3 regions of the Streptococcus sp. HMSC073D05 genome follow, and region 1 is predicted to be linked to each of the others. Evidence: predicted binding sites of a transcription regulator. Region 1 holds the regulator's gene; each other region holds the start of a gene.
The links. The regulator Rex, encoded in region 1, represses fermentation and respiration genes when NADH is low (regulators of the CRP and FNR family bind a similar motif). The targets are predictions, from matches to a motif close to TTGTGAANTANTTCACAA.
Positions count from the first base shown of each region.

Region 2: adhP (alcohol dehydrogenase AdhP) is a predicted target of Rex. The motif match lies at 1,684-1,701, and genes of this name have one in related genera.
Region 3: HMPREF2832_RS03105 (formate/nitrite transporter family protein) is a predicted target of Rex. The motif match lies at 1,993-2,010, and genes of this name have one in related genera.

Region 1 is NZ_KV807489.1:86,547-89,828, forward strand. Features, by position in the region: gene HMPREF2832_RS03780 (cysteine desulfurase family protein) at 1-487, shown strand, start outside; gene HMPREF2832_RS03785 (DUF1831 domain-containing protein) at 497-844, shown strand; gene HMPREF2832_RS03790 (DUF4649 family protein) at 846-1,061, shown strand; gene HMPREF2832_RS03795 (redox-sensing transcriptional repressor Rex) at 1,191-1,838, shown strand; gene radC (RadC family protein) at 2,040-2,723, opposite strand; gene HMPREF2832_RS03805 (hypothetical protein) at 2,778-3,056, opposite strand; gene HMPREF2832_RS03810 (class A sortase) at 3,226-3,282, opposite strand, start outside.
Region 2 is NZ_KV807498.1:17,175-20,456, forward strand. Features, by position in the region: gene HMPREF2832_RS07160 (PTS sugar transporter subunit IIB) at 1-224, opposite strand, end outside; gene adhP (alcohol dehydrogenase AdhP) at 598-1,620, opposite strand; gene HMPREF2832_RS07170 (Cof-type HAD-IIB family hydrolase) at 1,811-2,623, opposite strand; gene HMPREF2832_RS07175 (NCS2 family permease) at 2,799-3,282, shown strand, end outside.
Region 3 is NZ_KV807487.1:86,483-89,764, forward strand. Features, by position in the region: gene clpX (ATP-dependent Clp protease ATP-binding subunit ClpX) at 1-407, shown strand, start outside; gene yihA (ribosome biogenesis GTP-binding protein YihA/YsxC) at 419-1,021, shown strand; gene HMPREF2832_RS03100 (glucosaminidase domain-containing protein) at 1,171-1,875, shown strand; gene HMPREF2832_RS03105 (formate/nitrite transporter family protein) at 2,032-2,829, shown strand; ribosomal protein L10 leader region at 2,891-3,025, shown strand; gene rplJ (50S ribosomal protein L10) at 3,064-3,282, shown strand, end outside.

The sequences.
Region 1 (3,282 bases):
CCTTTATGCAGCCGTCCCAGATTTTGATAATCTCTTACACGGTGGGGATCAGGAAAGTAAGATGAGAGCCAGCACGGAAAATCTCATTTCTATTGTCGGGATGGCAACCGCGCTTCAGCAAGCTACACTTCATCAAGAAGAAAATTTCAACCAGGTTCAAAAACTCGGCCAAGAACTAGTCAATGGTTTAGCAGCCTACGACTACTACGTTAATGCGAATGAAGATCATCTTCCATTTGTTTGGAATCTTGGCTTTCCAGGTGTCCAAAATGACGTTTTACTGATGCGACTCGATCTTGCTGGAATTTCTGTCTCTACAGGTTCTGCTTGTACCGCTGGTACAGTTCAACCCAGCCATGTCCTTGAGGCGCTCTATGGAAAAGATAGCTCACGCCTAAAAGAATCCCTTCGAATTAGTTTTTCAGAACTCAATACCGTAGAGGAGATTCAAGACTTCCTCTCAAAACTTAAAGAAATTTTATCATAGGAGAACAATATGGCTTTTGAAACAAGTGTTTCATTGAAAGACTGCAAATATACCTATAGTCTACACCCAAATGTTAAAAAATATACCTTACGTGACAATACATTCGCTGTTACCAAAGTTGGAAATTACGAGTTAAATCGTTTGCTCGAAGCCGTTCCAAATAGCGGCGAAGGCTTCCTACTTAAAATTATTTTCAATAAAGATTTGACAGGTTTTAAGATCAATATTACAGACAAGTCTGGACTTCGCCTGGTTAATATCTTTAAAAATCCAGAAAATGACATTATCCAACAAAAATTCTATTTCTTAATGGATAGTCTTGTCGAAAGAGAAATTTTCAACAAAACAGAGGCCTAATATGGTAACCCTAACTTATATCGATGCTTACCAAGTAGAACGAACGACTACTTATCCTGACCTTGCAGCCTGTATCCTAGCTTTTTCAGGCTGTGTAACCTTGCCTGACTCTTACTCAATCGTATCCATTGAATACAAGGGGGAAAAGCTCCCCTATACAGGACGAGTCGATGGACTTTATGCTTTTTTGAAAAAGGTAGAACAAGCTGAAAACTAAGCTGATGCTGATGGAACTCTCCATCGCCATCAGCTTTTTCTTTAGACAAAAATATTTTTTAAAAACCGCTTTAGATAGTTGATTTTTTCACAATCTTCCTATACAATAAGAGGGAAAGGTTGTGATATTGTGAAACATGATAAAAATACTCCAATTCCACGCGCAACAGCAAAACGCTTATCGCTCTACTACCGCATTTTTAAACGCTTTAACTCTGAAAAAATAGAGCGCGCCAATTCCAAGCAAATTGCTGATGCAATTGGGATTGACTCTGCTACCGTTCGCCGAGATTTTTCTTATTTTGGTGAATTAGGAAGACGGGGATTTGGTTATGACGTAAAAAAACTGATGAACTTCTTTGCGGATCTCTTAAATGATAATGCTATTACCAATGTCGCTATTGTGGGGATCGGAAATATGGGAAGTGCGCTCCTCAACTATCGCTTCCATGAACGCAATAAGATGAAAATTGTCATGGCTTTTGATGTAGATGATCATGAACTGATTAATACCAAAAGTAAGGATGGGATCCCCATTTATGGGATTTCTACGATCAAAGAGAATCTCAAAAAAGAAGGCATTCAAACAGCAATTTTAACTGTCCCAAGTATTAAAGCGCAGGAAGTGGCTAGTCTTTTAGTAGATGCCGGTGTCAAAGGAATTCTAAGCTTTTCTCCGGTCCATCTGACAGTTCCTAAAGACGTCGTCGTCCAATATGTCGATCTCACCAGTGAATTGCAAACACTCCTTTATTTCATGCGAAAAAACGAAGAATAAAGATTTATACATTAACAAGAAAAGAGGCTGGGACAAAAGTCCTAGCCTCTCAATTGTCTTGGATTATCGAGCAAGATGCAGTGGTTGAGTGGGCTCTACTACGCTGATTTCATCAGCTTTTACAGCCCTACTCAACTGTGCGGAGGCGGGACAAAGAAATCGAATTCTAACGAATTACTGATTTCTGTCCCACTCTCTTTTTTATACCAAATAATCTGTCTCTTCACGGTAACTATAATAGTTTTCTTCAGATACAATCAAGTGATCCAATAGGGTTAAACCCATCACTTCACAGGCCTCTAAAACTCGTTGCGTTACTTCATCATCATTTTTACTGGGAAATACGGCACCAGATGGATGATTGTGAGCCAAGATGATAGAGGTTGCCATGTGCTTCAGTGCATAATGCAGGATTTCACGTGGCTCCGCAATACTTCGATTCACGGTTCCAATAAAAATGGTCTGCTGATGAATAATTTCATTCTGCGTATTTAAATAGAGGGCAACCAGGTGCTCCTGTTTCTTATGGCCGATTTCCTGTTGAATTTTATGGGCCAATTTCTGGCTGCTCATGATCTGTTCAGAACTCATCAATTCGTCTTTATGAATCCTTCGTCCAAACTCAATCACAGCCTGAAGTTCGATGGCCTTCACCCGGCCAATACCTGAGATTTCCTGTAGCTCCTCTAGGGTTAATTGACTTAACTCCTTTAAACTATTAACCGAACTCAAAAGACCTTGTGCAATCTCATAAACGCTTTTTTTCTTATTACCTGTCCGTAAGAGAATGGATAGCAATTCTTGATGACTCAGCTTATCTACCCCTTCAGAAACCAAACGTTCTCTAGGAAGCAAAGATGGTTCAATAAATGATATGTCGTACATAATTTCCTCCTCACTTATTAATTCGTAATAAATAGAGAAAACGACGACCTTGCATTATTTACAGGCGATTTCTTCCTTCAAATCATCTAACACTAAGACTTCATCTTTATTAAAGCGGATCTGGTAACCTGTTTGAACTTGTTCAAGCTCTTTTAAAAACTGTTGAATTTCACAGCGAATCAAGTACTCCTGGCTCTGAGGAATGGCCTCTAAAGCTTGGTAGACCTGCTCTACTTCATAGATTCCTTTCGTAATTAAACCATTTCGTGGAAAATCGTTTACTAAGAGATTATAGAAATGATGCAAGAGATGATAAATTCGCTCTTTTGTCACTATTCTACCTCCTTATCATACTCTTTCCCCTTTATTATATACTGATTTTCCCTTAATATTATGACAAGTTCCTTACATTATATTACCAATCTCTTACAATTTTACAAGAATTTCTCCTAGCTTCCTACATAGAAAAAGCCCAGACATTTCTGTCTCGGGCTTTATTTTCTTAAAGTTGCATTTGATTATAAGACTTGCTGAATGAATCCAGGATGTCTTTTGGAGC
Region 2 (3,282 bases), on a different contig from region 1:
TTAAATGGAGAACCACTCCAAAGGTCAGCCAAAACCAAGACTTCATCTTCTGCATCAAATGCGGCAACAGCTGCATTAAATTTAGCATAGAGATCATCCGGGCCTTCACTTGGCATGAACGTAACCACTTGAACTTTCTCTTGATCCCCAAAGATCATCGAGCCAGATTGGTGGATTCCAGCTGCAAATTCACCGTGGCTAGCAATAATGATACCAATACTCATTATTGACATTCCTCCTTATAAAATTTGTTTGACTTTCAGTTTAAGAAAACTTTAAGCTACTTTATTATAAATCGTTTCCACACTTAAGTCAATTTTTCTATCAAAATCTCGATGTAAAAACATTGATTTATTATGTTAAATTATCGTTAGATAGAAAAAGAATGCTCTTGAATGAATTTTGTTTATTACTTGTTGATGCTTAAAAAATCAATAATAGATATGTTTTATAGGATTTTGTTCTCAATGAAAAGATTCCAAGAATCAAACGATATTCTCGAAAACAGAAATAAATATATAATAAATTGTAAAATAGAGTGATTGAGAGCACTCAAAAAGACTAGCCCAGTTGGGCTAGTCCTGTAGGTTCAGTTGTTTAGTTTGTAAAATCAAGTACCATACGTCCTTGAATGGTTCCGGCTTCCATTTCGTCAAATACTTTGACAGCATCTTCTACTGGACGTTTTTGAACGACAGGGACTACCAAGCCTTCTGCACCAAATTGGAAAGCTTCTTCCAAGTCTTTACGAGTTCCTACAAGAGAACCAATGACTTGGATACCATCTAATACAGTTTTCACAATGCTGAGGTCCATCATTTCAGAAGGAAGACCAACTGCGACCACGCGGCCACCTGCACGAACAGAATCTACTGCTTGGTTGAAAGCTACTTTAGAAACAGCTGTTACGACAGCAGAGTGAGCTCCACCATTTGTTTTTTCTTTGATCAATCCTGGGACATCTTCGACTTCGCGACCGTTGATGACAAAGTCTGCACCAACTTCTTTCGCCAATTCTAGTTTATCATTGTTGATATCGACAGCGATGACATGTGCATTGAAGACTTTCTTAGCATATTGAACAGCCAAGTTTCCAAGTCCACCAGCTCCATAGATAACGATCCATTGTCCTGGTTCAGCTTTGGCTTCTTTGATGGCTTTGTAAGTGGTAACACCTGCACACGTAATAGAAGAAGCTTGGGCTGGATCTAATCCTTCAGGTACTTTCACTGCGTAATCTGCAGTAACGATACATTGTTCAGCCATTCCTCCATCAACAGAGTAACCAGCATTTTTTACAGTACGGCAAAGAGTTTCGCGACCAGTTGTACAGTATTCACAAGTTCCACATCCTTCGAAGAACCATGCGACACTGACACGATCCCCAACTTTTAGGCTCTTGACATCTGGAGCAATTTCTTTAACAATACCGATTCCTTCGTGTCCAAGAACACGGCCTGGAACTTTACCGAAGTCCCCGTGAGCAACGTGCAAGTCAGTGTGGCAGACACCACAGTATTCGATTTGAATAAGTGCTTCCCCTGTTTCAAGTGGACGCATGTCTTTGTTTGCAACGATTTCAACACCAGTACCTTCTGGATTTACAACAACAGCTTTCATTTTGTTCCTCCTTAAGTGAACGAGAAGCGGTTTAGAATTTTTGAAAACGCTTCTTTAATAATTATGTTAATAATATCACAAACCAGATGACGAGGCAATGAAAAAAATGGAAAAAAAGGGGGGTATTGATTAACCGATTAAGGATTTGGCGCAGAAAAAGACATGAGGGGATAACTCATGTCTGTTAGTTTTATAAGAATAATTGAATGAGTTGACGCGCGACACCATCTTCGTTATTCGTGAAATCTGTGACGGAGTCTGCATAAGGGAGAAGGACGGAGCTGGCATTTTTCATGGCGTATCCATGACCAGCGAGAGCTAGCATGTCGGTATCGTTGTGCTCGTCTCCAAAGGCAATCAAATCCTTCTGATCCATATTGAGTTTATCCAGAAGGTAGTTCAGAGCAGAAGCTTTGGTCACATTTTTTGGATTGCATTCCAGAATATTTAAGGGACCACCCCAAGTATTGATAGACAGATTGTAGTCATAATGACGATTCATTTCATCTGCCAGAGCATATTTGTCTTCCGCTTTCGTTTGAAAGAGGATACAGTTTGGGTCGCTCGTTACCCGCTCGGGATTGAATTGATTTTCTGGTTGGAAAGATTCAATACCGAATAATTTAGGGTCTGCAACGTGCTCATTTGGATCGGTAATAAAGAATTTATTGCGGTATTCGCCTGCTATAAAGTCCGCTTGGATAGTGTCTCGGTTAGCGACCATATCTAACAGGTATTTTTTATCTAAAGTCAAACATTGTTCATCTGCCCATTTTTTCTCAGGTAGATGCGTAAGGGAGCCGTTAAAATTGATCATCGGAGTATTGAGCTCTAGTTGTTTGTAGTAGGTATGCGCCATACGGTAGGGACGTCCTGTTGTAATAATCACTTTGTGTCCTAGAGCACTAATTTTTTTAATCGTATCAATGGTAAAGTCGCTCAATTTGCTTTCGGAATTTAAGAGGGTACCGTCTAGATCCAGAGCGATCATCTTTTTATGCATATTTCAGTTCCTTTCGAGAAGAATGAGACCATTATATCAGAAAAATCGGAAAAGCGCTCAAAAATCGAGAAGAGAAGTAGGATTTCTTGAAAGGCGAAAGATCTTTTGGTAAAATAGAAATAACGTTCGCAAATTGATTGGGAGCGAGAATGATGAAAAAGGAGTTTATTCTGAAATGGATAAGTTTTTTAAACTTTCAGAACATGGAACCACTGTTCGAACAGAGGTTCTTGCTGGTTTGACAACCTTTTTTGCGATGAGTTATATCCTCTTCGTAAATCCGCAAATGTTGTCACAAACAGGTATGCCAGCTCAAGGGGTCTTCCTTGCAACGATTATTGGATCTGTTGTCGGAACCTTGATGATGGCTTTTTATGCCAATTTACCGTATGCACAAGCACCAGGAATGGGCTTGAATGCCTTCTTTACCTTTACCGTTGTATTTGGTATGGGCTACTCATGGCAGGAAGCTTTGGGAATGGTCTTCATTTGTGGTGTGATTTCATTGATTATCACATTGACAAAAGTTCGGAAGATGATCATCGAATCGATTCCGACTGCTCTTCGCTCTGCTATTTCAGCGGGGATCGGGATTTTCTTGGCCTATGTTGGGATTAAAAATGCAGGATTTTTAAAATTCACGATTGACCCTCATACCT
Region 3 (3,282 bases), on a different contig from region 1:
TTGATGAATCAAGCTCTTACATGCAAGAAATCGTTGCAGAAGATATTCAAAAATTCGGGATTATCCCAGAATTGATCGGACGTCTTCCAGTCTTTGCTGCTCTTGAGCAATTGACAGTTGACGATCTTGTCCGTATTCTCAAAGAGCCACGCAATGCCTTGGTAAAACAATACCAAACCTTGCTCTCTTATGATAACGTTGAATTGGAATTTGATGATGAAGCCCTTCAAGAGATTGCCAATAAAGCTATCGAAAGAAAAACAGGAGCTCGTGGACTTCGCTCCATTATCGAAGAAACGATGATGGATGTCATGTTTGAAATTCCAAGTCAAGAAGATGTCAAACTTGTTCGAATTACAAAAGAAGCTGTAGATGGAACTGAAAAACCAATTCTCGAAACAGCCTAGAAAGATAAAATATGGAAATTAACACACATAATGCGGATATCCTCTTAAGCGCTGCAAATAAGAGTCATTATCCTCAAGATGAAATTCCAGAAGTTGCACTTGCCGGTCGATCCAATGTCGGCAAGTCTTCTTTTATTAATACTCTCTTAAATCGAAAAAACCTGGCCAGAACATCTGGCAAACCAGGAAAAACTCAATTGCTCAATTTCTTCAATATTGATGATAAACTCCGCTTGGTAGACGTACCTGGTTATGGCTATGCACGTGTCTCTAAAAAAGAACGCGAGAAGTGGGGACGGATGATTGAAGAATACCTCACCAGCCGTGAGAACTTAAAAGCAGTCGTTAGCCTAGTCGATTTTCGTCACGAACCTTCAGCAGATGATGTCCAGATGTATGAGTTCTTAAAATATTATGAGATTCCTGTGATCTTAGTTGCTACCAAGGCAGATAAGATTCCGCGTGGAAAATGGAACAAACACGAATCGATCATCAAGAAAAAACTAGATTTTGATCCTGCTGACACCTTTATTGTCTTTTCTTCTGTAACCAGGGAAGGACTAGAGAAGTCATGGGATGCTATTTTAGAAAATGCGTTTTACGAAATAAATTGAAATGACATGAAAATGTCATTTTTGTTTTGGATTTATCTCGCAATTGTAATACAAGTGTAATATAAGTGCCTTTGTTATCTTCTATTTATATGGTATAATCTCTATAAAGATAAAAGATGATAAAAAATTAATTGGAGATAAATTATATTATGAAAAAGAAAATACGGAATAAAGCGAAATTATTTGGTTTGTTCGTTTCTGTATTAGCAGTGGGGACATTTGCTGCTGCTATGAGCGAACACGTCACATCAGTTGGTGCTAATGATGGAACTTACCAAGCTTATTCAGACCCTACTGAAGCTTTCATCTCACAAATTGGTGAGTCAGCTCGTCAGCTCGGTCAAGAGAATGACCTTTATGCTTCCGTTATGATCGCACAAGCCATCCTTGAAAGTGGTTCAGGTCAGTCTGGCTTGTCTTCTTATCCACATTACAACCTTTTCGGTATTAAAGGAAGTTATGCTGGTCAATCCGCAGTGATGCAAACTTGGGAAGATGACGGTGCAGGAAATGCGTATATAATTAATGATGCTTTTCGTTCTTACCCATCTTACTACGAATCATTGCAAGATTACGTAGCTGTATTGAAACAAGGACATTTTGCAGGTGCTTGGAAGAGCAACACCTCTAGTTACCAAGATGCAACTGCAGCTTTGACAGGTGTTTATGCGACAGACACAAGCTACTATGCAAAACTTAATAACATCATTGAAACCTATAATTTAACTCAATACGATTCACCAAATGTTCAAGGTGGTATTACAGGTTCCGTATACAATCCATATCGCCAACAGTTCACTTCACAAGAAATCTTGAATTTGGATATCGCTTGGGCGAACCGTTTAAATTATTAAAACTAAGACAGGCATCTGCCTGTTTTTTATTATGTCTTGCTATATGATTTAAAACGTATATGTTGTAAATTTAAGAATTCTTCCTGAAAACCTTTTCATTCTTTTCTCTCTATGTTATAATGATTTTATTCACAAACATTATATAAGGAGAATATTATGTCTGAATCTAATTTTATTCAAAAAGTTGGAGCGGCGTGTAATAAGAAGGAAGATCTCTATCAGAAATCTAAAACGCGCTATGCAGTCCGTTCTATTTTTGCTGGTGGATTTCTCACTTTAAGTACTGCGGTCGGAGCTGTTGCAGCTGACTTATTAAATACCTTTGTACCTGGATCGGGTCGTTTTCTATTTCCATTCATCTTTGCCTGGGGCTTGGTTTACCTCTTATTCTTAAATGCGGAATTAACCACCTCAAATATGATGTATTTGACAGCGGGAACCTATCTAAAGAAGATCCATTGGAAGAAAGCATTGGAGATTCTTCTTTATTGTACCTTCTTTAATTTAATTGGTGCTTTGATCGTAGCTTTTCTGTTCAATCAAACAACAGCCTTTGCTCATATTGATCCAAAAGGATTCCTGGCTACGGTAGCAGAAAATAAACTCCAACGAAGCAATCAAGTGGTATTCTTTGAAGGGGTTATTGCCAATATCTTTGTAAATATTGCTATCCTTTCTTATTTATATTTCAAAGATGAAACAGCGAAGGTGCTCTTAGCTCTCTCTGCTATTTATATGTTTGTCTTTATGACCAATGAACACTTGGCGGCTAATTTTGCTTCCTTCTCATTATTAAGCTTTAATCCAGTTTCTAGCCAATTGCCACATTTTGAATTTTTAAATATATTACGTCACTATGGTGTCACCTTCTTTGCCAACTGGGTAGGAGGAGGAGTCCTCATGGGACTAGCCTATGCTTGGTTGAATAACATCAAGAGTCTCTACAACGATTAAAAAATATAAAAAAAGTTTGAAAAAGTACTTGCATTCTTTTTTAAAATGTGATAGACTAGTTTACGGTTTGAAAAAACTGCCTAAGACAGTAGGGGAGCTCGACTCATAAAAATCCTACCGAGGACAAAACGTATCAATTAAAAGAAGCGTATTGTACTTTCGTGTCTAGGTTTGGGCGCGTTTTTCTTTTGGAAAAATTCCCCAAGCAAAATAATTACGGAGGTGAACACACTAATGAGTGAAGCAATTATTGCTAAAAAAGCGGAACTTGTTGACGTAGTAGCTGAAAAAATGAAAGCTGCTGCATCTATCGTCGTTGTAGATTCTCGCGGTTTGACAGTTGAGCAAGATACAGTTCTCCGTCGCAACCTTCGCGGAAGCGAAGTTGAGTTTAAAGTTATCAAAAACTCAATCTTGCGTCGTGCAGCTGAAAAAGCTGGTCTTGAAGATCTT